2 regions of the Mesorhizobium sp. M0152 genome follow, and region 2 is predicted to be linked to the other one. Evidence: predicted binding sites of a transcription regulator. Region 2 holds the regulator's gene; the other holds the start of a gene.
The links. Region 2 encodes LexA, which represses DNA repair genes until DNA is damaged. Its sites were predicted from a motif close to TGTTCNNNNTGTGTTCNG; they were not measured.
Positions count from the first base shown of each region.

Region 1: a site for LexA is predicted at 7,137-7,154, ahead of parE (DNA topoisomerase IV subunit B). Genes of this name have one in related genera too.

Region 1 covers NZ_JAMYTH010000035.1:11,181-26,902, reverse strand. Annotated here, with positions in the region: gene NKJ26_RS26425 (CASTOR/POLLUX-related putative ion channel) at 1-292, shown strand, start outside; gene NKJ26_RS26420 (HpcH/HpaI aldolase/citrate lyase family protein) at 295-1,176, opposite strand; gene NKJ26_RS26415 (MaoC family dehydratase) at 1,180-1,632, opposite strand; gene NKJ26_RS26410 (DUF2336 domain-containing protein) at 1,786-2,910, shown strand; gene NKJ26_RS26405 (FUSC family protein) at 2,907-4,973, opposite strand; gene parE (DNA topoisomerase IV subunit B) at 5,018-7,066, opposite strand; gene cpaB (Flp pilus assembly protein CpaB) at 7,305-8,231, shown strand; gene NKJ26_RS26390 (type II and III secretion system protein family protein) at 8,317-9,732, shown strand; gene NKJ26_RS26385 (hypothetical protein) at 9,737-10,006, shown strand; gene NKJ26_RS26380 (CpaE/TadZ family protein) at 10,050-11,264, shown strand; gene NKJ26_RS26375 (TadA family conjugal transfer-associated ATPase) at 11,261-12,679, shown strand; gene NKJ26_RS26370 (type II secretion system F family protein) at 12,685-13,650, shown strand; gene NKJ26_RS26365 (type II secretion system F family protein) at 13,652-14,614, shown strand; gene NKJ26_RS26360 (PA3715 family protein) at 14,648-15,514, shown strand.
Region 2 covers NZ_JAMYTH010000001.1:172,699-188,420, reverse strand. Annotated here, with positions in the region: gene NKJ26_RS00900 (trypsin-like peptidase domain-containing protein) at 1-119, shown strand, start outside; gene NKJ26_RS00895 (abortive infection family protein) at 116-1,300, opposite strand; gene kynU (kynureninase) at 1,988-3,235, opposite strand; gene NKJ26_RS00880 (TetR/AcrR family transcriptional regulator) at 3,368-4,018, opposite strand; gene lexA (transcriptional repressor LexA) at 4,480-5,217, shown strand; gene NKJ26_RS00870 (ComEC/Rec2 family competence protein) at 5,211-7,676, opposite strand; gene gltX (glutamate--tRNA ligase) at 7,778-9,202, shown strand; gene gltA (citrate synthase) at 9,386-10,714, shown strand; gene lpxB (lipid-A-disaccharide synthase) at 10,810-11,991, opposite strand; gene NKJ26_RS00850 (LpxI family protein) at 11,981-12,883, opposite strand; gene lpxA (acyl-ACP--UDP-N-acetylglucosamine O-acyltransferase) at 12,870-13,703, opposite strand; gene fabZ (3-hydroxyacyl-ACP dehydratase FabZ) at 13,717-14,184, opposite strand; gene lpxD (UDP-3-O-(3-hydroxymyristoyl)glucosamine N-acyltransferase) at 14,177-15,232, opposite strand; gene bamA (outer membrane protein assembly factor BamA) at 15,309-15,722, opposite strand, start outside.

The sequences.
Region 1 (15,722 bases), on a different contig from region 2:
GGCGTCCGAGAACCAGTATCTCGCCGCGATCTTCGACGACCTGCTCGACGAGAAGGGCTCCGAAATCTACATGCGTCCGGTCACCGACTATATCGCCATCGAGCGGCCGGTGACCTTCTGGACGATCGCGGAATCGGCGCGGTTACGCGGCGAGATCGCGATAGGTTACCGGCGCATCCGTGCAGCGGAGGCCGACGACCGGGGGCTGGGCGGCGTCACCGTCAACCCACTGAAATCGGAAGCGCTGGCTTATGTGCCGGAGGACCGGATCATCGTGCTGGCGCGGGACTGAGACTAGGCGGAAATGCCCGCCGCCCTTGCGCGCGCCAGAAGCTGCTCGGCCAGCCGCAAATGCGGGCGGTCTACCATCTTGCCGCCGATGCCGACGACGCCCGGATTTCCGGCCGCCTGGAACGCCGCGACAATGGCCGCCGACTGTTTCACGGCCTCGGCCGATGGCGTGAAGGCGGCGTTGATGACGGGCACCTGATCGGGGTGAATCGCCATCTTGCCGGTGAAGCCGTCCCGCTCCGCCTCGGCGCATTCCGCGGCGAAGGCTTCCATGTCGCGAAAATTCGGAAACACGGTGTCGATCGCCGCGACTTCCGCCGCTCCGGCCGCAAGGATGGTCATGGCGCGGGCGAAGCGGAACACATCGGTGTAGCGGCCGTGCTCGTCGCGGGCGGTGCGCGCACCGATCGCAGCCGACAAATCCTCTGCTCCCCAGGTGACGCCGGCAAGCCGCGCGCTTGTCCCGGCATAAGTCGCCGCCGCCAGCACGCCCGCCGGCGTTTCGGTGACGATCGGCAGGATTTTCGTCACGCCGTCGGCCAGGCCGTTTTCGGCCTCGCGAACCCTGAGCTTTGCCGCAAGCTGCTGGACATCCTGGCCGCTGTTCGACTTGGGCAGCATGATGCCCTCGGGCCTTGCCGGGACCAAAGCCGTCAGATCGTCATCCGTCAGCCCGGTCGACAGATCATTGACCCTGACGTAGATCGCCGAACTCGTTTGCGTCCTGCGTTCCACGATGAAGCGCGCCGCGATCTCGCGGGCGCGCAATTTGTTTTGCGGCGCCACGGAATCTTCGAGATCGACGATGACCACGTCGGCCCCGGTGGCAAAACCCTTCTCTAGCTTCCTTTCGGAATCGCCAGGGACGAACAACAGCGAGCGCATCCGTCAGGCCGCCTTCTTCAGCATCATGGCTTGCCTCGTGCATTTGGCGACGAGGTCGCCATGCTGGTTGTAGGCACGGTGCTCGAACTCGACGATGCCGCGATCGGGCTTTGACTTGGATTCGCGGACTGAAATGACTGTCGTTTCGACGCGGATAGTGTCGCCATGGAAGACCGGATGCGGGAACACCGTTTCCTTCATGCCGAGATTGGCCACAGTCGTGCCGACCGTGATGTCGTTGACCGAGATGCCGATCATCAGCCCGAGCGTGAACAACGAGTTGACCAGCGGCTTGCCCCATTCGCTCTTGGCGGCGAAATCGAAATCGATATGCAGCGGCTGCGGATTCAGCGTCATCACCGAAAACAGCATGTTGTCGCTCTCGGTGACGGTCTTGCGCAGCGTGTGCTGGAAGACACGGCCGGCGACGAACTCCTGGAGATAAAGCCCGGCCATTTTCGTTCTCCTTAGCTGCTTGCGGGTTGATAGGCGCTGCAAACCCGGCTCGCAAGCCAGTTAATAAACATGGTGAACCGTTCGTAAACCATTTCTGCGTACCGTCTTCAACGGGGTCAGAAAGCTTCTGGCAAGGGGCGTTAGCAGGCGGGCATGGTTGTTGTTTCGCATTTCCTGAAATGGATATACACGGCCAGGGTATCGGAGCGAGCCGCCGCGGCAAGCGCGCTGGCCCGAGCCTATGTCGATGCCGACATGCCGTTCGAGGACCGCTGCGCGGCGGAAGCGGCGCTGACGCTGCTGCTCGACGATGCCTCGTCGAAGGTGCGGTTGGCGATGGCCGAAGCGCTCTCCATGAGCCACCACGCACCGCCGCAGATCATCAGCGTGCTGGCCTCCGACCAGCCGGAAGTCGCCGGCATGGTGCTGGCGCGTTCGCCGCTGCTCACCGACGCCGACCTGATCAACCGCGTGGCGGCGAGCCAGAAGGCAACGCAGAAGCTGATCGCCGACCGGCCGCTCGTCTCGATGGCGTTGTCGGCGGCCATTGCCGAAGTCGGCGAGGCGGAAGCCTGCGCGGTGTTGCTGGCCAATAGCGGCGCCGATATCGCCTCGCTGAGCTTCCGCCGCATGGCCGAACGCCACGGGCATCTGCCGCCGGTCCGCGAGGCGCTGATATCGGACGCCCGCCTGCCGGCCGACTGCCGGCACATGCTTCTCGTCAAACTCGGCGAGACGCTCAAGACCTCACCACTGGTCATGGCCTTGATGGGGGCCGCACGCGCCGACCGCCTCATGCGGGACGCCTGCGTCAAAGCTTCGGTGACGCTGATCGAGGGCACGCGCCGGGAAGAGCATGCCGCGCTCATCGAGCATCTCAGGCTGCGCGGCGATCTCACCGCGAGCTTCCTCATCCGCACCATCGCGCATGGCAAGGTCGATTTCTTCGGCTCGGCGCTGGTCGCGCTCAGCCAGCAGTCCGGGCAGCGGGTGAGAACGCTGCTGGCCGGCGGGCACGACGTGGCTTTGCAGGCGCTGTTTCGCAGCGCCGGCTTGGCCGCCGCCACGCACGCCATCATCCTGCGCGCGCTGAAGATCTGGCGTGAGGTCGCCAACGGCAAGCGCGTCGCAGGCGTCCAGGAAGTCAGCTGGCTGATGCTCAAGGATCTGGGCGGGCAGTCCGCGGAAGGCGATCTCGCCGCCCTGGTCAAGTCGATCCATCTCGATGCGCTGCGCGAGAATGCTCGAGATCATGCGCTGGCGATCGCCGCTGCTTAGCCTTTATACCTCGCAAAGAAATCGGGGAAATCTTCCATCGCCGCGGCAATGATGCGCAGCGATGCGGCCGTTTGCAGTAATTCGGCCGTGCCGTTGCGCTCAGCAATGCCTGCCGCATACTGCCGGGCGACGGCGATGGTCGACGTCTGCGGATCACCGGGGGCGTGGAAGAGCAGTTCGCGCGCCAGTCCTCTCAGAAAGTTAGTGATCGAAAGTGCGGTCTCGGATGGAATCGCGTGGTCCTGGCTTGGGCTGCGAAGCCTCAGGATTTCCAGGCCGACCGTGACGGCGGCGACGGCGCCACCCAGAACCGCTTCGCCCTTTCTCCCGGAATTCTGCACCAGCGGCATCAACTGGTTGATCCGGTCATAGGCGAGGCTCTCGAAGGCGGAACGCCTGGGCACCCGCTCGTGCAGGCAAAGCCGCGCCAGATCCTGGCGCATGGCGCGCACGATGCGGTTGGCGGCGCGCGATGGGTCGGCGGGCAGCACGACGATGAAAACGGCGATCGCGAGCGGGATGCCGACCAGGATCGACGCCGAGCCGGCGAGAAACGGCCCGGGGTCGTAGGTCATCGCCTGATGCGGACTGAGGAAGGCGAGAAAGTTGATGGCGAAGGCCGTCGCCACGCCGACAAAGCGCGGATTGGCCATGGCCAATGCGGCCGGCACCAGGATCGGCACCACAAACAGTGTGAACCAGCCGAAACCGGGCAGGGCGGGGAGCGCGACCTGGCCGACCAGAAAGGCAAAGGGGAACGCCAGCAGCGTTCCCTTGAAGAAGCCCCAGGACACCTGCACCGGGTCGGGGCGAGCGGCAAACAGGCTCGACACGACGGCGACGAGGATGACGGTGCCGGCCGCTTCCGACCATTTCGTCGTCAGCCAGAAGGCGGCAACCAGCAACGTGGCCAGGGCGGCGCGCACGGCGTTGCGGAATGCCCCGGGGTAGTCGCGGTGCACCACCAACGCCGGCTGCCTGCCGTCGCGGGTCGGGCGTGTGACAGGCGCGCGCAAGGCATCGAGACCGCGCAACGCCTGTTTTAGCGCTTCGGCGAAATCGGCGGCGATGATGAGGCGAGTGATGGTGCCGACCCTGTCGTCACCCTGATCGGCGGAGGCATCGGGCATTTGCCGGGCCTTGCCGGCAATCGCGTCGAGCCGTGCTATCCACGGCGACGTATCGTTCAATGCGCCGGGCTTGGTTGCCAGTTCGCCGACGAGGGCCTGCAACTCCGAACGCACCGGAATAAGTGCCGCGTTTTTCGGCGCTGCGTGCGCATGCAGCGCGCGTGCCGCCGACAGCGCCGAAAGCAGTTGCCCGATGGTGCGGCGTACCGGATGCGCGCGCGGCGCGAAGCTTGGCGCCTCGAGCCTGGCGTAGGCGCGCATTTCGCCAAGCGTCTGGGTGTCGGCGACGAGCTTTCGATGCAGGCCGGAAAGCGTTGCCGGGTCACCGCCGGAGAACGCACCGCCGGCATAGGTGGCGAGATCGAGAATGCAGCGTTTCAGCCGCGAGATGATGGCGTCGCTGGCCAGTTTGGGCAGGATCAGCCGGCTGGTCAGGCCGGCGCAGACGATGCCGAGCACGATCTCGGCGCAGCGCGCGACCGCGAGGTCGACGACGAGATGCGGTTGTCCGAAGGCGGGCAGACCGATGATCATCGCGGTGTAGCCAGCAAGGGCGGCGCCATAGGCTTCGGGATTGCGCAGCAGCGAAGAGACGAGGGTGCAGATGCCGATCCAGACGGCAAGCGCCGTCACCAGCACCCAGGGATTGGGGCCAAACACCGTGGTGATGCCGATCGCCGCGATGCCGCCGGCAAGCGTGCCGAGCAACCGGTAGAACCCCTTTGCCAGCACCATGCCGGCAACCGGCTGGGCAACGATGAACACTGTCATCATCGCCCATTGCGGATGATCGAGCTTCAGCGCATAGGCGGCCAGAAGCGCGATCAGGCCGGCCGAAACGGTGCGCAGGGCAAAAATCCAGTCCGAGCGCGTCGGCTGCGTCAACCCACTGAGCCTCGTCTCGAAATAGGTTTTCAGCCGTGCCCAGGTCACATGCTGGTCTCCGCATCAGAAGCGCAGGCTAGACCGGCTGGCGGCTAGATATCCAGCACTTCCGTCGCGGCGAATTCGGCGCGTTCCTGGATAAAGCGAAAGCGCGCCTCCGGCTTGGTGCCCATCAGCGCGTCGACCGCATCCTTGGTGGCTGCCTCGGCATCGATCACATCGACCCTGAGCAGCGTGCGCTTTCTCGGGTCCATGGTGGTTTCCTTGAGCTGCGAGGCCATCATCTCGCCTAGGCCCTTGAAGCGACCGAGCTCGACCTTGCCGCGGCCGGTGAATTCGGTGCGCAGAAGCTCGTCCTTGTGGGCGTCGTCGCGGGCGTAGGCGACCTTGCCGCCTTGGCGGATCGAGTAAAGCGGCGGCACCGCGAGATAGAGATGGCCACCGCGCACCAGCGCCGGCATCTCCTGATAGAAAAAGGTGATCAGCAGCGAGGCGATGTGGGCGCCGTCAACGTCGGCGTCGGTCATGATGATGACCCGGTCGTAACGCAAATCCTCGTCGCGATATTTTGAGCGCGTGCCGCAGCCCAGCGCCTGGGTCAGGTCCGATATCTGCTGGTTGGCGGCCAGTTTGTCGTTGCCGGCACTGGCAACGTTGAGGATCTTGCCGCGCAAGGGCAACACTGCCTGGCTGGCGCGGTCGCGCGCCTGCTTGGCCGAGCCGCCGGCCGAGTCGCCTTCGACGATGAAGAGCTCGGCGCCGGCGGCGGCATTTTGCGTGCAGTCGGCGAGCTTGCCGGGCAGGCGCAGCTTGCGCACCGCGCTCTTGCGCGACACTTCCTTTTCCTGGCGGCGGCGGACGCGTTCGTCGGCACGCGCGATCACCCATTCGAGCAGTTTCGAGGCCTCTTGCGGATTGTCGGCCAACCAATGATCGAACGGATCGCGGATCGCGGTTTCGACGATGCGGATCGCCTCGATCGTCGCCAGCCTGTCCTTGGTCTGGCCGACGAATTCAGGCTCGCGGATAAACACCGACAGCATGCCGGCAGCCGAGATCATGACGTCTTCGGAGGTAACGATCGAGGCGCGCTTGTTGCCGACGAGGTCGGCATAGGCGCGCAGCCCCCGCGTCAGCACGTTGCGGAAGCCGGCCTCGTGGGTGCCGCCTTCGCCGGTCGGGATGGTGTTGCAGTAGGAGTTGATGAAGCCGTCGCCGCCGAACCAGGTCACTGCCCATTCGAGCGAGCCATGGCCGCCTTGCCTGTCGCTTTTTCCCGCGAAGATTTCCCGCGTCACCTGGAATTCGTCGCCGAGCGAGGCCTTGAGATAGTCCTTCAGGCCGCCGGGAAAATGGAACTCCGCCTTAGCCGGTGTCTGATCCTTTTCCTTGATCAGCGAGGGATCGCAGGTCCAGCGGATCTCGACTCCGCCGAACAGATAGGCCTTCGAACGCGTCATGCGGTAGAGGCGCGCCGGCTCGAAGGCCGCGCCCTTGCCGAAAATCTGCTCGTCGGGGTGGAAGCGGGTCTTGGTGCCGCGGCGATTATGGACCTCGCCAAGGTGCTCCAGACCGCTCACCGGGATACCGCGCGAAAAACGCTGGCGGTATAGCTGACGACCACGCGCGACTTCGACCTCGAGATGGTCGGACAACGCGTTGACGACGGAGACGCCGACGCCGTGCAGGCCGCCCGATGTCTCATAGACCTTCGAGTCGAACTTGCCGCCCGAATGCAGTGTCGTCATGATCACTTCGAGGGCCGGCTTCTTGAATTTCGGATGCGGATCGACCGGAATGCCGCGGCCATTGTCGGTGACGGTCAGAAAGCCGTCGGCCGAAAGCTCGACATCGATGAAGGTGGCATGGCCGGCAACCGCCTCGTCCATCGAATTGTCGATGACCTCGGCGAAGAGATGGTGCATCGCCTTGTCGTCGGTGCCGCCAATATACATGCCTGGCCGGCGACGCACCGGCTCGAGACCTTCGAGCACCTCGATGTCGGCGGCGCTGTAGCCTTCACTGCCATCCTTGATCGCGGCAGGACGCTTCGTGGCTTGCACGAGCGGATCCGCCGGGCGCGCCGGCGTGCGAGCCGGCTGCTTCTCCAGACTGCCGAAAAGATCGTTGTTGTCGTCCATGCCTGCCATAGGGTCCGGTGCTGCGAATCACTCGCCGATACTGCCACGCTTTTCGGCGCCAGGCGACGGAGGTTCCTGTTACGTTCGGGGATTTACCTCCTCTTATCCTAAAACCATTCGATAACCAAGCGGGCCGAAATAGCTCTGACACCGCCGCGCGGGATTCCTGATTCTTTAACAATGCCGCCTAGCGTGACCTCCAACATAACAAGAAACGACGGGCATCAGGGGTTTCGGCGTGAGGGGCAAGGCCATTACGATGATCGGCATCGCCGCCGTTTTCGGCGCGATCTCGATCTTTGCCGCGGATTTCTGGGTCAAGAGCCAGGCCAAGGCCGATGCCCAGGAGAAAACCGCGTCGATCGCCGCTCCGGCCGCGCCCACGATCGAGTTCAAGACCATCGTGGTCGCGAATGCGCCATTGCGCTACGGGATGGAACTCGAGCGCGCCAAGCTCAACGAAATCCCCTGGCCGCAGGATTCCCTGCCGCAGGGCGCCTTTGCCACCATCGACGGATTGCTCGGGGAGGGCGGCCGCGTGGTGCTGTCGCCGATCGAGGTCAACGAACCGGTGCTGCTCACCAAATTGTCGGGGCTGAACGGCCGCGCGACGCTCTCCAACATGCTGACGCCCGGCATGCGGGCGGTGACCATCCGCACCGACGAGATCGCCGGTGTCGGCGGCTTCGTCACGCCGGGCGACCGTGTCGATGTCGTGCTGACGCGCGATGCCGGCGAAATCCAGGAAGTGGCCAAGAACGCGCAAGGGGCGGCCGGTTCGACGATAACCTCCGAGATCGTGGTCGCCGACGCCAAGGTGCTCAGCGTCGGGCAGGGCGCCGACGAGCGCCAGACGACGCCCCAGGTCGCCAACTCCGTGACCCTCGAGGTGACGACCGAAGGTGCGCAGAAAGTTGCGCTTGCCCGCACCGTCGGCACGCTGTCGCTGTCGCTTCGCTCCGCCAGCGAAGGCGGCGAGGGCAAGGACGGCGTCACCACCATCTCTTCCTTCGGCGGATCGGTGGCAGCCAAGGCCCAGGCCGCGGCCGGCTCGCTGTTCGAGGCGATGACCAAGGAGCCGGAGAAACCGAAATTCAAGACGGTCATCGTGACGCGTGGCACGAAGGCCGAGGAATATCAGGTTCCTGCGCGGGACCAGAAATAGGAATATCAGGTTCCTGAGTGGACCAGAGCAGGACCGGTGGGGACCGGACGGGACGGGAACAATGTTCAGGCAACTTCAATATCGAATGGCAAGCCGGCCGCGTTTCGTGCGTGCCCTGGCGATTTCACTGGCCGCCAGCGGCTTGCTCGCCTTCGCCGGCGCCGCCAAGGCGGACAATGACGTCGTCCATGTCTCGTCGACCAGGAATGCGTCGATCAAGGTCGCCAAGGGCAAGCCCAAGACCATCATGACCAGTGCGGCCTTTTACCAGATCGTCATCGGCGATCCGGAGATCGCCAACGTCAATCCGCTGACAGACAAATCCTTTTATGTGCTCGGCAACAATCTCGGCACCACCGGCATCGCGCTATTCGACGAGAACAAGCAGCTCGTCGGCACCGTCGACATCGAGGTGACGCTCGACACCGACCAACTGGCGAACACCATCCGCGCCAGCGTGCCGGACGCCAGGATCAAGGTCGGCTCGGCCAATGGCCGCGTCGTGTTGTCGGGCGAGGCGGATGACGCGGTCGCCGCCGAAAAGGCAAACAAGATCGCGACGCGCTTTTCCGGCACCGAGGAAGTGATCAACTCGGTCAACATCTCGTCGTCGCAGCAAGTCCAGCTCAACGTCCGCTTCGTCGAGATCAACCGCCAGGCGAGCCAGGACCTTGGCGCCAAATACGCCGCCAATTTCGCCTATGGCATCGGTGGGCGCAATGTTGCGTTGCCCGCGGGGTCAATAACGGCGGCAGGGACAGGCGAGATCATCGGCAAACTTTTGTCGAATGGCGTCTCGATCGACATCGCCATCAAGGCGCTGGAAGAGCGGGGCCTTGCCCGTCGGCTGGCGGAGCCGAACCTGATCGCCCGTTCCGGCGAGACGGCAAGCTTTCTGGCCGGCGGCGAATTCCCGATCCCGGTTTCCGAGGAGAACGGCAAGATCTCGGTCAGCTACAAGAAATACGGCGTCAGCCTGGATTTCACGCCGACCGTGCTCAAGGACGGGCTGGTCAGCCTCGACATCGCGCCGGAAGTTTCCTCGATCGACGCGTCGGCCTCCTACAATATCGGTACCATCTCGGTGCCCGGCTTCATCGTTCGCCGCGCCAGGACCTCGGTCGACCTGAAGAACGGCCAGAGCTTCATGATCGCCGGTTTGCTGCAATCGCAAAATGACATCACCACGTCCCGCATTCCCGGCCTCGGCAAGATGCCGGTGCTTGGATCGCTGTTCTCGTCGAAATCCTATCAGCGGCGCGAGACCGATCTGGTGATCATCGTCACACCCTATCTGGTTAAGCCTGTCGATCCGTCGAAGAAGCTCGCGGAGCCGACAGACGGCACCCAGCCGGCCAGCAATGTCGACTACTTCCTCAACAACACCGAGGAAGTGAAGGGCTCCGATGCCGGCCGTGCCGTCGCGCTGGCCGATGGCCGTGTCACGCAGCCCGCGGCGGCCACCACGGCCGGTCATTTCCTCGACCTGCCGAAGGATTGAAGCCATGCGTATGGTCTTGAGATCGAGCATCGCCCTGCTTTTTGCCGGCTTCGCCGCCGGCTGCACCAGCGATGACTATGTGCGCAGCGAAGGGATGACGTCCGGCGCTGGTGACGCGCAGGCCGCCAACACCGTCATGCAGATGGTCGATCCCTGGAAATACGGCGTCCAGAACACGCGGCTGCTTGTGCCCGCGCAGCGGGGCAACGCCGCTGCCGTCACGCCCGACCAGGCGGCTGCCGCGAAGGCATCGCAGTCCTCCACAAGCGACTGATTTAACGGACAATCCAACAGGCGACGACCGACAGGCAGGCAGAATGGCAAACGGCATCAAGACCAAGAAGATCCTGCTCGTATCGACCGACGGGACTTTCGTGCAGGACACGCGGACCGCATTCGCCGCCTCCGAGGTTATCCAGCTGTCGACGGTGGACAAGAATCTCACCGAATTGCGCGGTGAGATCCAGGAGACCGACTTCGGCGCCATTATCGTCGACATGGATGCGGCAAGGCTGGACGAGATCGACGCCCTGCAGCGCGTCATGCGCCGGCTGGAGGGCAAGGTGCCGGTCGTGGTCGTCACCCAGGAGTTCAACGCCGCCGCGGCGCGCATCCTGGTGCAGCTCAAGGTCGCGGATTTCCTGGTCAAGCCCATCACCACCGCCGACCTCGTGCGCTCGGTGGTACGGGCACTGCAGGGGCCCGGGCGGGAGGAAAACACCGAATCGCAGATCTACACCTTCATGCCGGCCGCGGGCGGCGTAGGCACCACGACGCTGGCCTTGCAGACGGCGTTCCAACTGCATCATTCGGTAACGCGCGGCGCCTCGACATGCGTCGTCGACCTCAACTTCCAGCAGGGGGCCTGCGCCGAGTATCTCGATCTGGAACCACGCTTCGACATCACCGAGATCGAAAACCAGCCCGAACGCCTGGACCGGCAACTGCTCGACGTCATGTTGTCGAAGCACGCCAGCGGACTTTGTGTTCTGGCGGCGCCGACGCAGCCGGCGGAAATGCGCTCGTTCAAGACCGATGTCGTGGTGCGCATGCTGGATCTCGTCTCGGCCTATTTCGACAATGTCGTCATCGACATGCCGCGTACCTGGTTTCCATGGACGGAGACGGTGCTGCTCGGCTCCAACAAGCTCTATATCGTCGCCGAAATGACGGTGCCGTGCCTGCGCCACACGCAGCGGCTGATCCAGGCGGTCTACGAGACCGCGGGCAAGGAAGTGAAGCCGAACGTCATCGTCAACCGTTTCGAACAGAAGATGTTCGACAACGGCATCAAGCAGGCGGACGTCCAGGAGATACTCGGCGAGCATTTCGTCGGCGGCATCGCCAACAATTACCGGCTGGTGCGCGAGGCGGTCGATCGCGGCGTGCCGCTGCACGAGATCGATCCGAACGCCAATGTCGTCAACGATCTGAAGAAGATCATCCTTCCGGAAGAGGCGGTCTCGATCGGCGGCAAGTCGAGGTCGCTGTTCAGCATCGGCAAAGGCCTGCTGAAGAGGAGGGCCGGATGACCAGCCGTTTTTCCACGCTGCAGAACCGCGACGCCCGTCCGCAGCGCCCGGCGGAATCAACGCCGGTCGCGCATGCGGTCGTCATCCCGAGCAACCGAAAAACGTCGCCGGCAAGGGCTGAGGCAGCACCGGCGAAGAACGCCAACAAGGTGCTCGATGCCCGGGTGCGCATTCACCGGTTGCTGCTCGAGGAGATCAACCTTGTTGCGCTGGAGCGCTTGCCCAAGGACGAGATGCGCCGGCAGGTGCATGATTTCGTGTCGGAAAAAACCCGCCAGGAACGAATGGCGATCAACACCGCCGAACTCGATGCGCTGGTCGACGACATCGTGGACGAGATGGTCGGCCTCGGTCCGCTCGAGCCGCTGCTCAAGGATCCCGAGATCAACGACATCCTGATCAACGGCCATCAGAACTGCTTCATCGAAAAGAAAGGCAAGCTCCAGCAGGTCCATATTCCGTTCAAGGATGAGGCGCATCTGCTTAGAATCATAAACAAAATCGTCGCGGCGGTTGGCCGCCGCGTCGACGAATCGCAGCCCATGGTCGATGCCCGCATGCTGGACGGCTCGCGTTTCAACGCCGCCATCCGCCCGGTCGGCGTCGACGGGCCGCTGGTATCGATCCGCAAATTCTCCAAGAACAAGCTCGGCCTGCACAAGCTGGTCGAATTCGGCGCCATCACCCAGAATATGGCCGAAGTGCTGGCCGCGGCGGTTCATGCCCGCAAGACGACGATTATCTCCGGCGGTACCGGCACCGGCAAGACGACGATGCTCAACGCGCTGTCGGCGTTCATTCCGGAAGACGAGCGGCTGATCACAATCGAGGATGCGGCGGAACTCCAATTGCAGCAGCCGCATGTCGCGCGCATGGAAACGCGCCCCGCCAACATCGAAGGCCATGGCGAGCTGAAGCAGCGCGACCTCGTCAAGAACGCGCTGCGCATGCGCCCCGACCGGGTCATTCTCGGCGAGTGCCGCGGCGAGGAAGCATTCGACATGCTGCAGGCGATGAACACCGGCCATGAAGGATCGATGGCGACGATCCACGCCAACACGCCGCGCGATGCCATTTCGCGCCTCGAACAGATGCTGGGCATGACCGGCATGCCGATGACGGTGCAGTCGATCCGCAGCCAGATCGCCAGCGCCATCGACATCATCGTCCAATTGACCCGGCTTTCCGACGGCAAGCGCAAGGTGACGAGCGTCGCCGAGGTGACCGGCATGGAAGGCGACGTCATCCAGATGCAGGAGATATTTCGCTTCGTGCGCACCGGCATGGATGCCGATGGCGGGATTCTTGGGTATTTCGAGGCGACCGGCATTCGGCCACGCTTCCTGGAGGATCTGCGCGCCATGGGCATCGAGTTTCCCGGACGCTATTTCGAACCCGGCCGGCCGCAGGAGTAGCCAAGGTGTTGGACGGGTTCAGCGCGATCTATGTGGTTTATGCCGGGGCCGCGCTGACCGGCATCATGGTCGCCGAGGCCTGCTATCTTCTCTATGCCGGCCGCAGCGACAAGCGTACCGCCATCAACCGGCGCATGAAACTGCAGGAAAACAAGATCAGCCAGGAGCAGGTGCTGATCCAGCTGCGCAAGGAACGCGGCCTCGATGCGGGCACCTCGCTGTTCTCGCCGGACCGGTTTCGCGCCCTGCGCACGCAATCGGGCATGATCATGCCGTTGTCAAAGTTCCTGATGATCACCTCGGGTGTGGCGATGGCCGTGGCCTTGCTCGCCATCTCGTATGGTTCGTCCCTGCTTGTCGGACTTGTGCTTTTTGTCGTGCTGGTGCCGGTGCTGCCTGTCATGGCGATGCGCTTCAAGCGCAAGCGCCGGCTCAAGCGGTTCGGCATGCAATTGCCGGAAGCGCTCGAACTGATTACGCGCGGCCTGAAGGCCGGTCATCCGGTGCCGGTGGCCATCGCCATGGTGTCGCGCGAGATGCCCGATCCGATCGGCACCGAATTCGGCGTCATCGCCGATGAGGTCACGTATGGTTCCGATCTAGTCACGGCGTTGAATTCGCTGTTCGACAGGGTCGGCCATGAGGATCTGCCACTGTTCATAACCGCCGTCTCGATCCAGTCCAGTTCGGGCGGCAATCTGCGCGAGATCCTGGACGGCCTGGCGTTGACGATCCGCGAGCGCGGCAAGCTGCGCCGCAAGGTGCGCGCCATTTCGACCGAAGGCCGCATGTCGGCCTACATCCTGACGGCGATACCGGCGCTGCTGTTTGCCGCCATCATGGCGCTGATGCCGACCTTCTACCGCGATGTCTGGGATGAACCGAAGACCTGGTACCTGATTGGCGGATCGATCGCCTGGCTGATGCTTGGCAATCTCATGATGTTCAAGATGTCGAATTTCCGGTTCTGACATGCGGGCCCTGGTCGAATTTCTCGCCTCGCTCGCACCCACCTCATTGGTGCCTCTGGCCATGCTGATGCTTGTCGCGGGCGCCGTCGCGGTTGCCTGGCCGATGGTGGTGGCGAAGGGCGACCGCAACGACGTCAAGCGCCGGCTCAAGGTCGACGCGCCCGTGGCCGCGAAGCCCGAGCCGGTGCAGAAGAAGAATTCAAACGTCGTGCGCGAGAAGGCCGTGAAGCGGGCGCAGGAGTTCTACGCCAAGAGCGACCCGGAAAATGTCGCCCGGTTGCGCATGAAGCTGATCCTGGCGGGTTACATGGAGCCGCGCGCGGTCGGCATGTTCTTCCTGATACGTTTTGCGGCGCTCGTCGGCGCCGCGACCGGCGCCTTTGTCGTCAATCATTGGATGGCCAGCCCCGACGCGACGATGACCAGCCGCTGGGCATTCGTCACCCTTTCAGGCGTGGCCGGCTACTTCCTGCCCGGTCTGGTCCTGACGCAGAAGGTGCGCGAGAAGATGCGCGAATACCGCAACGGCTTTCCCGATTTCATGGACCTGATGATCGTCTGCTCGGATGCCGGCATGAGCATGGAGGCCGGCATCGAACGGGTCTCGAAGGAACTCGCCAAGACCTATCCGGCGCTCAGCCAAAACCTGCAACTGGTGTCGCTGGAACTGAGGGCGGGGCGCAGCCTCGACGATGCGCTGAAGGCGCTGGCCGAGCGCCTGAGCCTGGATGAGGTTCGCTCGTTCGCAACGCTGTTGCAGCAGTCGAAGGAGCTTGGCACCAGTCTCTCGGGTGCGCTGCGGGTCTTTTCCGATGAAATGCGCCACAAGCGCATGTCGCTGGCCGAGGAGAAGGCACACGCCTTGCCGGCCAAGATGTCGGTGCCGGTCACGGTCTGCATCCTGCCGGTGGTGCTGATGATCGCGATCATTCCGATCATCGTCAAACTGACGGGCGCCCACTAGGCTGCGCTGGTATTCAGGTGATGCCGGCCTGCAATGGGCAGGCTGCCTGCGTTACGACGGGAGAATCCCATGCGAATTCTGTTGCCTACCTTCCTCAGCCTCGCGTTCATCAGCCTGTCGCCCGCCCAGGCCGCTGGAAGCGATTGCGGCGATGCCGCCGCTTTGGTGCAGCAAGCCTATCCCAAGGCCCGCAAGAACGCCGACGGCGCCTCGTTCACGCTCGAACCCCACACCAGCATCGCCCTGACGTCTGCATATGGCGACTCGCCGGGGCTGGTCTGCAAGATCTGGCCCGCCCATGACGATCTGCTGTTGGTTGCGGTGCCGCTGATGGATAGTTCCCAACCCAGCGATTACGCGCATGCCGGCGATATCGAGCTTCTGGTCGTCGACCGGAAAAGCCGCAAGGTGCGCCAGCGCCTGCTGCAGCCCGGGCTGATGAATGATGATGCCATCGCCATCCGCAAGGTGGAACTCGATACCGGCCGGTATGCGCTGGCGCCCGATGTCTCCGCCTTCGGCCTGCGCATCGAAATGGCGAACAATTCGCTGCCTAACCCCTTCAGTGAGACCGACCTGCGGCTCTATGCCGTCGACGGCGATTCCTTGCGGATGGTGCTCGATGGCCTGGTCGTGGCCGGCAATGGCGGCGAGGGCGATACCAATTGCGCCGGATCCTTCCATACCAGTCAGGTGAGTCTGGCGATGAGCCCGGCCAAACATGATGGCTACCACGATATCACGGTGGTCGAACGGATGGATACCGACAATCCGTTGCCCGATAACACTGGCGAGTGCCAGTCCCATCCCGGCAAGTCCGTGAGCCAAACCTATCGGCTGCGCTATGACGGCAGCCGGTATACGGTTCCGGCGGGGCTCAAGGGCCTGGAACCGGAGTGACGCGGCCAGCGTATTTGCCGCAGGGGTCTTCGGGAAACAGGCTTCGCTCGAACGCCGTGCGCGCGATGGCACCATGTTCCTGCAGCCATGCCGCCACTACGGTTGTCATAGCTGCGGCCCGCGCCCACTGGTTAATGGCTGGTGTGCTCGAAGCCCCAATTTAAGCGCGTTTCGGCACCGAAGCTTAATCGCTCGGATGTAATGTCCT
Region 2 (15,722 bases):
GGGGTCCGATACTGGGTGCCGGCGGGAATGTCGTCGGCATCATCCATAAGGGTGGGCCGAACGAAGGCCGACAAATCGCAACCGCGGTCCATGAGCTGAAGAAATGGGCGGCGAGCTAGGGACTACCTGCCTTTGCCGCCCATGTCGAAACTAGAAATGTCGCCATCGTGCCGGACAGATTGACGGCTAGCTGCGCATGGCGAGCGGCGGGCTTTACCCTTTTCGGACCTGGACTGTGCGCGTCACCAATCTTGTTGCGCAGCGATCCCAAGGATTCGACCACCGATTGGCAGCTTCCGAGAATCTGCTTAAACACAGGTTCCGTGTGGGCATCAGGAGCCAGATTCAATATCTTGGCTAGTTTCCGATACAGCACGGGCAGGTCGTCCTTTTCCTCATATGTCTTCCCCGCTTCGACGATGATCCACTTGCAAACGTCCTCGAGCAAGGTCCTCGCCAGCGTGATCGCGCCCTGAGGATCGGTGTCTCTACGATCGAGAGCCTGTGTCCACCGCGCGGCCACCGTGTCAGGCTCGAAGTCGACCAACGCCTGCGATATCCCATCGTCTGACGGGCTGCCGAGAGCGGCGGGCTGCACCTCGTATACCGGGCTTCCTGACAGCCGCCGAGCAATGAACAGGCGATAGCCGTCGTGGCGAAGGTGTTTATTGATCGCTGTGGCGAGTTCGGTCTGGGCATTGGGTGATTGTGTCAGGGGGCTGGTGACCTCTTCCAAAAATCGGAAGAGCTGCCTTTGCGAGCAGGTCAGATAGCCAATCGCTTCCAACGTCTCCCGGTTGTCCCAGTCGTTGTTCCTGACAAGTGCATTGAAGAGATCGTCATCCAAAGTTTGTTCCGACGAGGCATTCTCGAAGACGGAAGACATTCGATGCGTCGGCCACACGCGGCGGATGAAATGGATGTCGTCGAACTCGGTACTGTAGGACCCCTTGTTGAATAATGCCATGATGCGGCGACGCGTGAGCTCAGAAACCCTTTCTTGTCCGGTTTCCTGAAGCTTGGCCAGCGCCTCCGATAAGTCATAGGCGTCCACTTCTTCGAGGAGTCGCTGGGCGATCGGGATCAACTCTGCTGCAGATTTCTCGAGTAGACGTTTTTCCGCATATTTAAATTTGCTTTTGAATGACTCCTCTCGATCCCCGTCCCGTAGCACAAGACGACTGCAGAGGGACGGCACCTCGTTGGCGCTGAAATCGGAAATCGCACCTGCCAATGCATTTCTAAGTTGCTTGACTGCTGCCGACGGATATTGCTGCGTTGATTGCTGTTTCACCTGCACCCATTCTCCGTTCAATTTTTATGCGAGCTGAGCAGCAGTGACAGTCGACGTCAGTCTGCCGGCTTGGCTAAAGTGGATCGGCTTCGCTCTGACGCTATCAGCATCCTTGTTAGCGGCACCGGACAATAGCCATCTTGTGTGCTGTTGCCGAGGTTAACGCGCTCGCATTGAGGCTCTGCCACATCGGCTCGATAAAGACACTACGCATGCCAAGGCACTCGTCCGCAGGAGATGCCGCTTTCCAGTATTGCGCTCACTACATCAAAGGCAGCTTACGCCTCTATAGGACTCTAAGCGGACGGGAAGGAAGCGGCCCGACTACGCCGACAGTTGAGTGTGCCAGGAGCGGCGGCTTTCGGGAAGCCGTCAGTGAGCTTGGAACGACGGAGATAGGTCGTTTGCCGACGGCTGCTTCACATCGCGCCGGATTCTGATTCAGGGCTCACCATGAACCTGACTGACCTTGAATGGCGGGGGATCAAGCCGCTGCTACCCGGCAAAAGAGGGGCAAGATCATTGCCTCGGTCGTTCCCGAGGCGGCCTCACAACCAAAATCCATGCTCTTGTCGACGCCCAAGGTAGGTCGACCAAGCTGACGCTCACCGCAGATCACATGAGTGACATCGCCTCCGCAGTAGACTTGATCACGGATTTGCCCGAACGTGCCATGCCGCTCGCCGACAAGGGTTAAGTCACCGCCGTCTTGACCGCGAAGCGCGCGTCCTGCCAGGCGCCGGTGCGCAGGATATCCTCCAGCACCTCGACAGCCTGCCAGACGTCCTTGTAGCCGACATAGAGCGGCGTGAAACCGAAGCGGATGGTCGAGGGCGCGCGAAAATCGCCGATGACGCCGCGCTCGATCAAGGCCCGCATCACCTGGTAGCCATGTGGGTGGATGAACGACACCTGGCTGCCGCGCGCATTGCCGTTGCGCGGGCTTTCGAGTTCGAGGCCGTAGGCGCCACACCCGGCCTCGACAAGCTGGATGAACAGATCGGTCAGCGCGATGCTCTTCTTGCGCACCGCCGCCATATCGACCTCGTTCCACAGGTCCAGCGCGCCCTTCAGCGCCCGCATCGACAGCACCGGCTGCGTGCCGCACAGGAACCGGCGGATGCCGGTGCCGGCCTCGTAGCCCTGTTCGAAGGCGAACGGCCGGGCGTGCCCCCACCAGCCGCTGAGCGGCTGCCTGATATCACCATGGTGCCGTTTGGCTGCGTAGATGAAGGCCGGCGAGCCCGGACCGCCATTGAGATATTTGTAGGTGCAGCCGATGGCGAAATCGGCATTCGCGCCGTCGAGTTCGACCGGCAAGGCACCTGCCGTGTGGCAGAGATCCCATACGATGAGCGCGCCGACCTGATGGGCCTTGCACGTCAGCGCTGCCATGTCGCGCAACTGGCCGGACTTGTAGTTGACGTGATTGACCAGGATGACGGCGACATGCTCGTCGATCAGGTCTTCGATATCAGGCGCATCGACACCTTCCAGCCGCAGCACCGTGCCCGGCCGTGTCGAGGCCACGCCTTCCGCCATGTAGAGATCGGTCGGAAAGCTGTCGCCCTCGGCGACGATCACCGACCGGTGCGGCCGCATGCCGAGTGCGGCATGCAGCACCTTGTAGATGTTGATCGAGGTGGTATCGCAGACCACCGTCTGGCCGGTCGCGGCGCCAATCAGCCGCCCGAGCTGGTCGCCGAGTTCGACCGGCATGTCGAACCAGCCGGCGGTGTTCCAGGCACGGATGAGATCCTGCGCCCATTCCTGTGTCGCGGCCTTGTTCAGTTCCTCGAAGACGGCGGGAGAAGCAGCACCCAACGAATTGCCGTCGAGGTAGATCACCCCTTCCGGCAAGACGAAGCGATCGCGCATGGCACGCAGCGAATCCGCGGCGTCCATCGCCTCGATCGCTGCCAGATCGGGAATTTTGCTCATGGTCACGATGTTCCTCGTTGAAAAGAGTGCGCCTGCGGCCGGGGCAAGGGCTGGTTGAAATCAGGCGTCAGGTCGCAACCAAGCTCCTCAGCAGGCGCGACAGAAGGGCGGACAGGTAGGGAACCGCGATCATCATCGTGTACTCCTGTCCGCGTTTGGCGAAGACCGGCCGCCCTTGTCGGGCGCATAGAGGCGCAAGAACAGGGTGAGCGCCCTGTTCGATCTTTGCTCGATTTCCGGCGCAGGCAGTTCCTCCAGGACCCCGACAATCCGACGAACCTGAAGATCGCCGATCAAGAGACGGACATAGATGTCGGCAGCTTCGGCAGGATCGTCACAGGCGATCAGGCCGTCCCGACTTGCGGTTCGAAGCAGGTCGCCAACAAGCGGCATTATGGTGTTGCGGCCGAATTGCGCGATCGATTGGCCAAGCGTGCCTGTATCGTTGACGTCGCCCGCTGCGGCACGATTGAGCGCCACCGCCTTGTCGCCCGTCACCAGGGTCAGCAAGACCGGCCCTAGCAAGCCCAGGGTTTCGAGGGGATCGCGAGCCTGGTGAAGGGCGTCCTCCAGCAGCTTCCTTGCCTCTCCCGCATTGGCTTCGATCAGGGATCGAAACAGCACCTGCTTGTTGCCGTACCAGTTGTAGAGGGTTTCGTTCGACGCCGATGCCCGCTTGGCGATGGCAAGCAGGGACGCGCTTTTGTAGCCGGTTTCCCGGAGCACCGCATAGGCGGCATGCTCTATCCGTGCGCGGCGCGCTGCCTGCTTCGGCGTGATCATTCATGTTCCTCCGCGCAAACCGTATACTCCTATACGGTTTCGTCAAGCGAGCGGGAAGCAACGAGCAAAAAGGCGGCCCTTCGCGTCCTACGGTGCCCGGCCGCTTTCTGGCATGCAGTTGGCATTTTGGCTTCGTTTCGTTCACGAGCGACGGAGGTTTTTCGACCCGCCGAAACGCACCCGGCATTTGTCGGCAACACAGCTTGCGGGATTATGCCAAAAGTGAGATCGATCGGTCCACGGGCCATTAACCGAAACAATTTCAATGGGCCCGAGCGCGCGTCGACGGAGGACCGCGCCTTTGGGATGCCGGTTGCGAGCGGCTACTTCGTTTCCGCAGCCTTAACAAATTCATTAAACTTTAAACAGTTGCGGAACACAACTGGAACAGATAGTGTTTGTTCTGGGTTTGTTTTTCTGATTCTGATTCAAACCCGTTGTTCAATGTCTTGGGGGCCGCCATGCTGACACGCAAGCAACATGAACTGCTGATGTTCATCCATGAACGACTCAAGGAAAGCGGCATTCCGCCCTCCTTCGACGAGATGAAGGAAGCGCTCGATCTCGCTTCCAAGTCCGGTATCCATCGGCTGATCACGGCGCTGGAGGAGCGCGGCTTTATTCGCCGGCTGCCCAACCGGGCGCGGGCGCTGGAAGTGCTGCGGCTGCCGGATTCGATCGCGCCGGGCCTCAATGCGGCAAAAAAATTCTCGCCAAGCGTCATCCAGGGCAGTCTTGGGCAAGGCAGCCTCGGCCGCCAGATCAAACCGGCGCAATCGCGGATGTCATCGGCTGGCAATGACGACGATGCGGTTTCCGCGGTATCGATCCCGGTGATGGGCCGTATCGCCGCCGGTGTGCCGATCGATGCCATACAGCATCAGACGCATTCGATCTCGGTGCCGCCTGACATGATCATGGGTGGCGAACACTATGCGCTCGAGGTCAAGGGCGACTCGATGATCGAGGCCGGCATCTTCGACGGCGATACCGTCATCATCCGCAACGCCGACACGGCCAGCCCTGGCGAAATCATCGTAGCGCTGGTGGATGAAGAAGAAGCGACGCTGAAACGGTTCCGCCGCAAGGGAGCTTCGATTGCTCTCGAGGCAGCCAATCCCGCCTATGAAACGCGCATTTTCGGGCCAGACAGGGTCAAGGTGCAAGGCAAGCTGGTCGGGCTGATCAGACGCTATTGAGGCGGCTGCGGTTTTACCGCTGGCTTGTCGGGTTTGTTGTAGGGCGGCAGCCCCCTCGCCTCGCGTGAAAATTTGCGTTGCGTGTGCCAAGGCCGGTATGGGCTGTCCACGGCGAAGCTGATTGTCGCTGGTGCGATCGCCGATTGGCGGTCGAAGAAGACGGCCGCACTGCCTTTGCGGGCGAGTTGCCGCTTGGTGACGACAAGCACCAGCGGGTTGTGACAGGGGTCATATGCCGTTGCATCATTGATGACGATCAGGTCGGCGAAACCGCAGGCTTTCCACGCATCCTTGCGGTCTTCGACATGCGCTATGATTGCACCCGATGAGTGCCTGGCGAGACAGACGCCTGATATGCAATAGAAAGGTGATCCCGGCGGCAGCCCGATGGAATCGGCGATGTCGAATTCGCCGTCTCCTTCGGTGAAGATTTCCGGCACGACGATGGTTTCGGATGTCAGGGCGCGTTTCCAGTTGTCGACGGTGAATTCGTTCGGGCGTGCCCGACTGACCGCAAGTTCGCCGCCGCCGATCGGCAGTGCGACCAGCCGCGCATCCTCCGAGATCAGCACATCCGGCGTGCGCGTATCGCCGACGATCAACAGACCGGCGAGCGCGAATGGAAGTGCTCCAAGCCGCAGCCATGTCGTTGCCATTGTCGCGATGACGAGGGCAATGGTCACCAACAGCACCGACTGCTGCGAAATCAGCCCGACGGCATCGACCGGCGAACGCTCGGAAATCCAGCTTGATATGGCGATCATGACAGTCAACCCCTTGCCCATCAGGTAAAGGGACGGCCCATCCAGCCCGAACGGCATCAACAGTGCACTGGCAACGGCCAGGAACATCACGAGCGTCACGATCGGCATGATGGCCAGATTGGCGAACAGGCTGAGCGGCGACACGCGCTGAAAATGCCAGATGGCGAAAAGTGCCGTGGCGCCGCCGGCGATGATCGACGTCATGGCAAGTCCGCCGGTCGCCAGCAGGAGTTTTCGCGTCAGGAAACCCGGCAGGGATCGCTTCGGCGGTGGCGGTCTGGTCTTTCCCGCACGGTGATCCGCCCAGCCGGCATAGGCGCCGACCAGCGCGGCGGTCGCGGCGAAAGACATCTGGAAACTCGGGCCGACCACTTCATGCGGCGACACCACGATGACGGCGATCGCCGAGATCGCCAGGTTGCGCATGGTCAGCGCCGCCCGATCGAACAGCACCGCGATCAGCATCACCGCCAGCATGATGAAGCTGCGCTCGGCGGCAACGACGACGCCCGAGATGACAAGATAGGCGGCAATCGAGCAAAGTGCCGCCACGGCGGCGTATTTCTTGACCGGCCGACGCGCTGAAAAATCCGGGAACAGGGCAAAGACGCCGCGCAGCAGGCCCATGATGGTGCCTGCGACCAGCGCCATGTGCAGTCCGGAAATGGAGATGATGTGATAGATGCCAGTACGGCGCATCGCTTCGTTGATTTCGTCAGGAATGCCGGCGCGCACGCCGACGATCAGCGCCGCGGCGATCTCGCCTTCGGCACCGCCGACAATGTCCCTGATGTGATCGGCGATGCCTTCGCGGGCGGTTTCCACCGCCGAGGAAAGGCGGGCCGACAGCGGCATGCCATCGTCACCTGTGGCGACGATTTTTGGATTGCCGAGAAAGAACCCGCTGCCGCCGATGCCCGCGAAATAGCTGTCGAAGGAGAAGTCGTAGCTGTCCGGCCGCACCGGGCCTGTCGGCGGAAGCAGCTTGGCATAGCCGGTGACCAGGGAACCGGCGGTCAGTTCGGCCGGTATCTTGCGTGCCGACAGCCGGACGCGCTCCGGCGCATAGCGCAGTATCGGCCGGGCGGTCGACATCACGTCGATGGTCAATCGGATGCGGCCAGTCTCCATCCGGTCGACCGAAACGACACGGCCTGTCACTTGCGTCGAGATTTCGGAGCCCAGCATCCGGGTCGCGGTCCGCCACGTCTCGACCTTCGCGGCAAGCAAGCCAGCCGCGCACAGGAACGCCGCCATGAGGCACAGGTGAGTTTTGGGCCAGGAACGCGAGACCAGAGCTAGGAGCCCCGTCAGCATGACCAGCGCCACAAGTTTCGCAAGGTCAGGCTCCGCCGCGAGCGAAAAATAGCCGATTGCTCCGCTCGCCAGACAGACCGGCACCAATAGGAAACCTATGCCGCGGTCGAGTTCCAGAGCCGCCGCCGTTGCAATGTCGCGGCGCAGGCGCGGCAGTGAAACCCGGCCGATCCGCCGGCGCACGCGCACAATCCTTCCGGCGTCCGTGGGCGGAATTGGCGCTGGGATATCCACCGGCAACGGTTGCCTGCCGGGAGCCTGCACGAGCGGCGATAACGACGGCAGCGGAACAGGCTGGGGCGTTGCAAACAGGGACCGTTCGCTGACGCCGGCAACAGCATCCTCGCCCTGATCCGAGCTCCAGCCTCGTCCAGCCATCGGGTCTGCCCCTTGCGCCCTCGACACCCTATGCTACATGAACGCGCAACGCGCGAAAGCCCGCGCACCGCACCCCGCTTCAGATGGTTTCCGAGAGCTCCATGTCCGACAAGGTCGTCACCCGTTTTGCCCCTTCGCCCACCGGCTACCTCCACATTGGAGGCGCGCGCACGGCGCTGTTCAACTGGCTGTACGCGAAGCACACCGGCGGCACGATGCTGCTGCGCATCGAGGACACCGACAGGGAGCGTTCGACCGAGGCTGCGACCACGGCCATTCTCGACGGGCTTTCCTGGCTTGGCCTTAGCTGGGACGGCGAGCCTGTGTCACAGTTCGAGCGCGCGCCGCGCCATCGCGAAGTGGCCGAGGAGCTGGTGCGCATGGGCAAGGCCTATTATTGCTATGCGACGCCCGCCGAGCTGGAGGCGATGCGCGAGGCAGCGCGGGCCAAGGGCCTGCCGCCGCGCTATGATGGCCGCTGGCGCGACCGCGATCCGTCGGAAGCGCCTGCCGGCGCCAAGGGCGCAATTCGCATCAAGGCGCCCACGGAAGGCGAGACGGTGGTGCACGACCGCGTCCAGGGCGAGGTACGCTTTCCCAACAAGGATCTCGACGACTTCATCATCCTGCGCTCGGACGGCAACCCGACCTACATGCATGCCGTCGTCGTCGACGACCACGACATGGGCGTCACGCATATCATCCGGGGCGACGACCACCTGACCAATGCCGCTCGCCAGACGGTCATCTACGACGCCATGGGCTGGGACGTGCCTTCGATGTCGCATATTCCGCTGATCCATGGTGCCGACGGCGCCAAGTTGTCGAAGCGGCACGGCGCGCTCGGCGTCGAGGCCTATCGCGCCATGGGCTATCTGCCGGAGGCGTTGCTCAACTACCTGGCGCGCCTTGGCTGGAGCCATGGCGACGACGAGATCATGTCGATCAAGGACATGATCTCCTGGTTCGATATCGGCGACGTCAACAAGGGCGCGGCCCGCTTTGACTTCGCCAAGCTGGAGGCGTTGAACGGCGTCCATATGCGCCGCATGGATGATGCCGAGCTGTTCGACATCTTCATCGCCACCCTGCCCTATCTCGAAGGCGGTCCGGCGATGGCCGCGCGCCTCGACGACCGCAACAAGGCGCAGCTGCTGGCCGCAATGCCGGGCCTGAAGGAGCGCGCCAAGACGCTGGTCGAGCTCGTCGACGGCGCAGCCTTCCTGTTTGCGGCGCGGCCGCTGCCAATCGACGACAAGGCGGCGCTTTTGCTCAACGCCGATGCCCGCAAGATCCTGCGCGGCGCTCACGAAGCTTTGAACGCACTGTCAGGCAACTGGACCGCCGCAGCGGCTGAGGCCGCCATCCGTGACTACGCAGTGGCCGGCGGCTACAAACTGGGCGCCGTGGCCCAGCCTTTGCGCGCCGCCCTGACCGGCAAGAGCACTTCGCCGGGCGTATTTGACGTGCTTGCCGTCCTCGGGCGCGAGGAAAGCCTCGCGCGCATAGAAGATCAAATCGATTAGGAGCAAACTGGACCAAGAAGATTGGCATTGAAAGGCGGGTTTCGCAGTGCAACATTAGGCCTTGGCCCAATCTGGCACGCACCTCCTAAAATGCGGTGGCGAATAAGCGGCATTGCGGTGATTTCGACGTGTCGCTTGCACAATTTGCCTTTGCCGGCATGAGGAAACAAAAAGGAGTTTGCAATGACCGAAGCTGCGACAAAACTGGAATTTGGCGGCAAAAACCAAGAGGCCACGGCAAAGCTGGAATTCGGCGGCAAGACTCATGAATTCAAGGTGCGAAGCGGCTCTGTCGGGCCCGATGTCATCGACATCGCCACGCTCTACACCACCACTGGCGCCTTCACATACGATCCCGGCTTCACCTCGACCGCGAGCTGCGAGTCCGAGATCACCTTCATCGACGGCGATGCCGGCATTCTCCTGCACCGCGGCTATCCGATCGACCAGCTGGCCGAACACGGCGACTTCCTCGAGGTCTGCTATCTCCTGCTGTACGGCGAATTGCCGACCAAGGCGCAGAAGGATGATTTCGATTACCGCGTGACACGCCACACCATGGTGCACGAGCAGATGTCGCGCTTTTTCACCGGCTTCCGCCGTGACGCGCACCCGATGGCGGTGATGTGCGGCGTGGTCGGCGCGCTGTCGGCCTTCTATCACGACTCCACTGATATTTCCGATCCGTACCAACGCATGGTGGCCTCCATGCGGCTGATAGCCAAGATGCCGACCATCGCGGCCATGGCTTACAAATACCATATCGGCCAGCCCTTCATTTACCCGAAGAACGAGCTGAACTTCGCGGCAAACTTCCTGCATATGTGCTTCGCCGTGCCGTGCGAGGAATACAAGATCAACCCGGTGCTGGCGCGCGCCATGGAGCGCATCTTCATCCTGCATGCCGACCACGAGCAGAACGCCTCGACCTCGACCGTTCGCCTCGCCGGTTCGTCGGGCGCCAACCCGTTCGCCTGCATCGCTGCCGGCATCGCTTGCCTGTGGGGCCCAGCCCACGGCGGCGCCAATGAAGCGGCACTCAACATGCTGGGCGAGATCGGCCATGTCGATCACATCCCGGAGTTCATCGCCCGCGCCAAGGACAAGAACGATCCGTTCCGGCTCATGGGCTTCGGCCACCGCGTCTACAAGAACTACGATCCGCGCGCCAAGATCATGCAGAAGACGGCGCACGAAGTGCTGGGCGAGCTCGGCATCAAGGACGATCCGCTGCTCGACATCGCCATGGAACTGGAAAAGATCGCGCTGACCGATCCCTATTTCATCGAAAAGAAGCTCTATCCGAACGTCGACTTCTATTCCGGCATCACGCTGAAGGCGCTGGGCTTCCCCACCACCATGTTCACCGTGCTGTTCGCGGTCGCCCGCACCGTCGGCTGGATCGCGCAGTGGAAGGAAATGATCGAGGATCCGCGCCAGAAGATCGGCCGCCCGCGCCAGCTCTACACCGGAGCGCCGGAGCGCGACTACGTGCCGATCGCCAAGCGGTGAATGAGACGCGTAAATAGCGAGTAGGAAATAGCGAATAGCGAATAGGGAGTTGCGAGGGAGTCGATCGAGGCCACATTCTTCCTACTCGCTACTCGCTACTCGCTATTCGCCCTCTTGACGTACCGGATCAACACCTGCGCCGCGATCTCGCCGGACGGCTTGTCCGTCGCCATGCGACGCCTGATCTCGGCAAATCCGCTTTTCTGCCAGGCGCGCATGCCGCTGTCGGCCCACAATGCCTCCAGCTGGCGGGCCAGATTGTTCGGCTTGACATACTCGTTGTAGAATTCAGGAACCAGCGCACGGTCCGCGATCAGATTGGGCAGCAGCGCGGACCAGACGGACAGCAGATAAGGCGCCACGACGCGGGCGACGGGATCGAGCCTGTAGCAGGAAACCATCGGCACGCCAGCCAGCGCCAGTTCCAGCGATACCGTCCCGGATGCGATCAGCGCGGCATCGGCCTTGCCGAAAGCCTGCCATTTGCGCTGGGGATCGACGATGATCTCGGGCTGTTCATCCCAACGGTTGACCGAGGATTTGATGAGGTCGGCGACATGCGGCACCGTCGGCAAAAGCAGCCGCAGGCGATGCCCCCGTGCGCGCAGCATCGATACCGTCTCGCCGAATGGCTCGAGCAGCCGCCGCACCTCGCCGCGCCGCGAGCCGGGCAGGACGAGCAATGTCTTTACGCGGTCCGCGGTGAGATCGCGCGGCAGGTCCTGCGCCTTCGCCGCCACCAGCACGCCCGCATCATGTGCAAGCCGGTGCCCGACATAGGTGCCGGGCGGGCCGCCCAGCCGTTCGAGTTCCTTCACCTCGAACGGCAGAATGCAGAGAATATGGTCGACATAGGGTTTCATCGCCACCGCCCTGCCCGGCCGCCAGGCCCAGACGCTCGGGCAGACATAGTGGATGATGGGGATGGACGGATTGGCCGCGCGCACCTTCCTTGCGACGCGCAGCGAGAAATCCGGGCTGTCGATGGTCACGAGGCAGTCGGGCTTCTCGTCCGCGATGCTTTTGGCCAACTGGCCGATCCGCCGTATCAGGCGCGGCAGGTCGCGCAGGATGGCGCTGAAGCCCATCAGCGCGATCTCTCCGGCATCGAATGGCGAAACCAGCCCCAGAGCCTGCAGGTGGCGGCCGCCGAGGCCGACAAGCTGCACCTTGCGGCCAGTTGCCTGCTCAAGCGAAAGCACGATGTCGGCGCCAAGCACATCCCCGGATTCTTCGCCGGCGACGATGGCGATCTTGAGCGGCTTGTCAGCGGCCATCAGCCGGCTCCGTGATGGGCAGTCCGACGATAAAGATGCCGAGCGCATTGGCGCGATCAAGCGTCGCCGGGCCTTCGAGGATAAGCGAGCGGCCCGCCTCCACGGCAATGCCGGCAAGCCCGGCGGCATGTGCGGCTTCCACGGTCTGCGGTCCGATCGAGGGGAGATCGGCGCGTAGTTCCTGACCTGGCTTCGCGCATTTGACGAGAACGCCACGCGTCTTTCCGGCAAGCCTGCCGTGGCCGCGCAGATCTCGTGTTCTTTCAAGCAGGCTCGCCGTGCCTTCGATGCCTTCGAGCGCGATGGCGCGCCCGCCGATCGCAATCGCTGCCTGGCCAATGTCCAGCGCGCCGATCGCCTTGGCGGCCTGCCTGGCGGCCTCGATATCGCGCCAATCCGATCGCTTCGGCGCAACTGACGTCAGCGTGCCCTCGACAGCAGCCAGTTCGGGAACGACCTCATGCGCGCCGACCACTTTTATGCCGCGCTTCTCCAGACCGCGCGTCAGGACCTTCAGCAGTCCGTCATCGCCACGCGCCAGCGCCATGATTACCGAGGGCACGATCGCCAGCAAGCCGAGGCTTGGGCGGATGTGGGTCAACCGCGGCCTGCGCTTGATCTCGCCCGCAAGGACAAGATGGGTGACACCGTGGCGTTTCAGCGTCGTCACCAACGAGCCGATCTGCTCCAGTTCCAGACTGTCATGCTCGTATCCGCGCAGGTCCTGCTGGCGGTCGGCCTCACCTTCCATCAAAAGAATGAAGGGGCGATACCCGTGCAGGGCCAATCCCCGTGCGACCTCGACCGGGAGACTGCCGCCGCCGGCGATGATGCCGACCTTGGCATCAGGCGGGAGATCGAGACCAGTCGCGGTGGCCTCAGCCTTCGTCATCGGCGTCGTCGCCATCGCCGCCCTTGAGCGATGGCACAGCATAGTGGCGCTTGCCGCGACTGGTGATGAAATCGATGATCTTCATGGCGGTCGGAGACGAGGCGAACTCGGCCTTGGCCAGCTCGATGTTCTCACCGACGGTGCGGGAGCGATCGAAGATCGCCTTGTAAGCCTTGCGCAGCAAATGGATTTCGGATTTCGGCAGGCCAGACCGCTTCAGCCCGATGATGTTGAGTCCGCGCAGGCTGGCGCGGTTGCCAACGGCAATGGCATAGGGGATGACGTCGCCCACGATCGCCGAGCAACCGCCCAGAAATGCATTGTCGCCGATGCGCACGAACTGATGGACGGCGGTCAGCCCGCCAATATAGACATTGTTGCCGACCTCGCAGTGGCCGCCCAGCGTTGCCCCATTGGCAAAGGTTGCGTTATCGCCGACGACGCAATCATGCGCGATATGAGCGTAGGCAAGGAAATTGCCGTTGTCGCCGACCTTCGTCTCGCCACGGCTGGAATCCGTGCCGAGATGCATGGTGACACCTTCGCGGATCGTGCAGTTGGCGCCGATGACCAGCGTGGTGCGGCCGCCCTTGTGCTTGGTGTTCTGCGGCGGTGCTCCCAGCGTCGTCATCGGATAGACCTTGGTCGACGCCCCGATGGTGGTCGCGCCGATCACCGAGACATGGCTGACCAGTTCGACGCCATCGCCGATCACGACATCCGCGCCGATATGGCAGAACGGTCCTACACGAACACCTTGGCCGATTTGAGCGCCTTCTTCCACGACGGAGGAGGGATGGATGGAAGTCTGGATTTTCATAAGCACTCGATCGTCAGTCGCCGGTGACCATCATGGCTGAAATCTCGGCCTCGGCCGCCTTGGTGCCGTCGACCAGGGCTTCGCAGGCGAATTTCAGCAGGTTGCCGCGCTTCTTGATTTTCTTGACATGGATCTTCAACTGGTCGCCAGGAACGACCGGTTTTCGAAATTTGGCGTTGTCGATGGTCAGGAAGTAGACCAGCGACGGCTTCTCGGTGCCCAGGCTGCGGATGCAGATCGCGCCGGCCGTCTGTGCCATCGCCTCGACGATCAGCACGCCGGGCATGACCGGCTGCTCGGGAAAATGACCCTGAAAATGCGGCTCGTTTATGGTCACGTTCTTGATGCCGATGGCGGACTCGTCGCCATCGATGTCGACGATGCGGTCGATCATCAGGAATGGATAGCGGTGCGGCAGGAGCTTCATCAGCCCCATTATGTCGACCGCTTCCAGCGTTGTCGCCGCCACCATATCAGCCATTTCCCTTGCCCTGCTTGCGTGCCCTGGCCATCGTTCGCAACATGGCTATCTCCCGCATGGCTTCCGCCATCGGCTGCGCCGGATATCCGCCCCAGATCTCGCCCGCAGGGACATTGCTCATAAAACCACTTCTGGCGGCAAGCTTGGCCCCGGACCCGATGGTCAGGTGATCCGCAAGCCCGACGCCGCCGCCCATGGTGACGTTGTCGCCCACGACCACGGAACCGGAAATACCCGAAAGTCCGGCAATAATGCAATTGCGGCCAATGCGGACGTTGTGGGCGATCTGCACGAGATTGTCGATTTTAGTGCCCTGGCCGATGATCGTATCGGACATGGCGCCACGATCGACCGTCGTGTTCGAACCGATCTCGACATCATCCTGAATGACGACGCGTCCGATCTGGGGAACGCGTTCAGGTCCCTTGGCGCCGCCGACGAAACCAAAACCATCCTGGCCTATCCTGGCGCCGCCATGGATGATCACGCGGTTGCCGATCAAGGCATACTGGATGCTGGCGCCCGGGCCGACATAGCCGTCGCGGCCGATCTGGCAGGATTGTCCGATGACGGCGTTGGGCGCGATGACGGTACCGCTGCCGACGGAGGCACCCGGGCCAATGACCACACCAGCCTCGATGACCGCGCCTGCCTCGACATAGGCTGTCGGATCGATATGGGCGTGCGGCGAAACACCGGTTTCAGCGGTCATCGGTCCCGGCGTGGCGGCTGTCGGAAACAGCAGGCGCCCGACCAGCGCGAAAGCCTGCTGGGGACGCGGGTGGGTCAGAACGGCAACGCCGGCCGGCGCCTTGCCGGCGAATTCAACCGGGCACAGCACCGCTGCTGCCCGCAGCGACGGCATCAGCAAGGAATTGCGTTTTCCGTCGACGAAGACGAGCGCATTCTCGCCACCCTCGCTGGCCGGCGCCAGCGCGCCGATTGAAATATCGGAGTGGCCGGAATCGACAAGCACCGAGCCGGTCAGAGTCGCGACTTCGCCCGCCGTGTACCGGCGTGATGGCGCGAAGAACACCGGATCGGTCATTCCAGAAGCTATATCCAGCTAGGTCGGAACATTTCTCCCGGACCTTTGAAGACCCGGGAGCATCGTTGCCCGCCGATCAGAAGCGGGTCGATATGCCGAAGTTAAATTCCTGCACGTCGTCGGTCGCTTCCTTCTTGACCGGGACCGCATAGTCGATACGGATCGGGCCGAACGGCGAGGCCCACATCAAGCCGATACCGACCGAGGCGCGCAATTTCATGTCGGTGGAATTTGGATCGACCAAGCCGCTGGCAACCTTGCTGCCATAGAGCGTTGCAGCATCGGCAAACACAGCGCCGCGCAGGCCGAAGCTTTCTGGGACAACCGGCAGCGGGAATTGGGCTTCCGCCGACGCATTGAAATACGTCGTGCCGCCGAGATGGTCACCCGCACCGTCGTTGTCGACAGGCCCGATACCGCCATAAGCGAAGCCGCGGATCATCCGATCGGTGCTCTGGAAGTGGTCGAACACCCGAAGATCGCCTTCTCC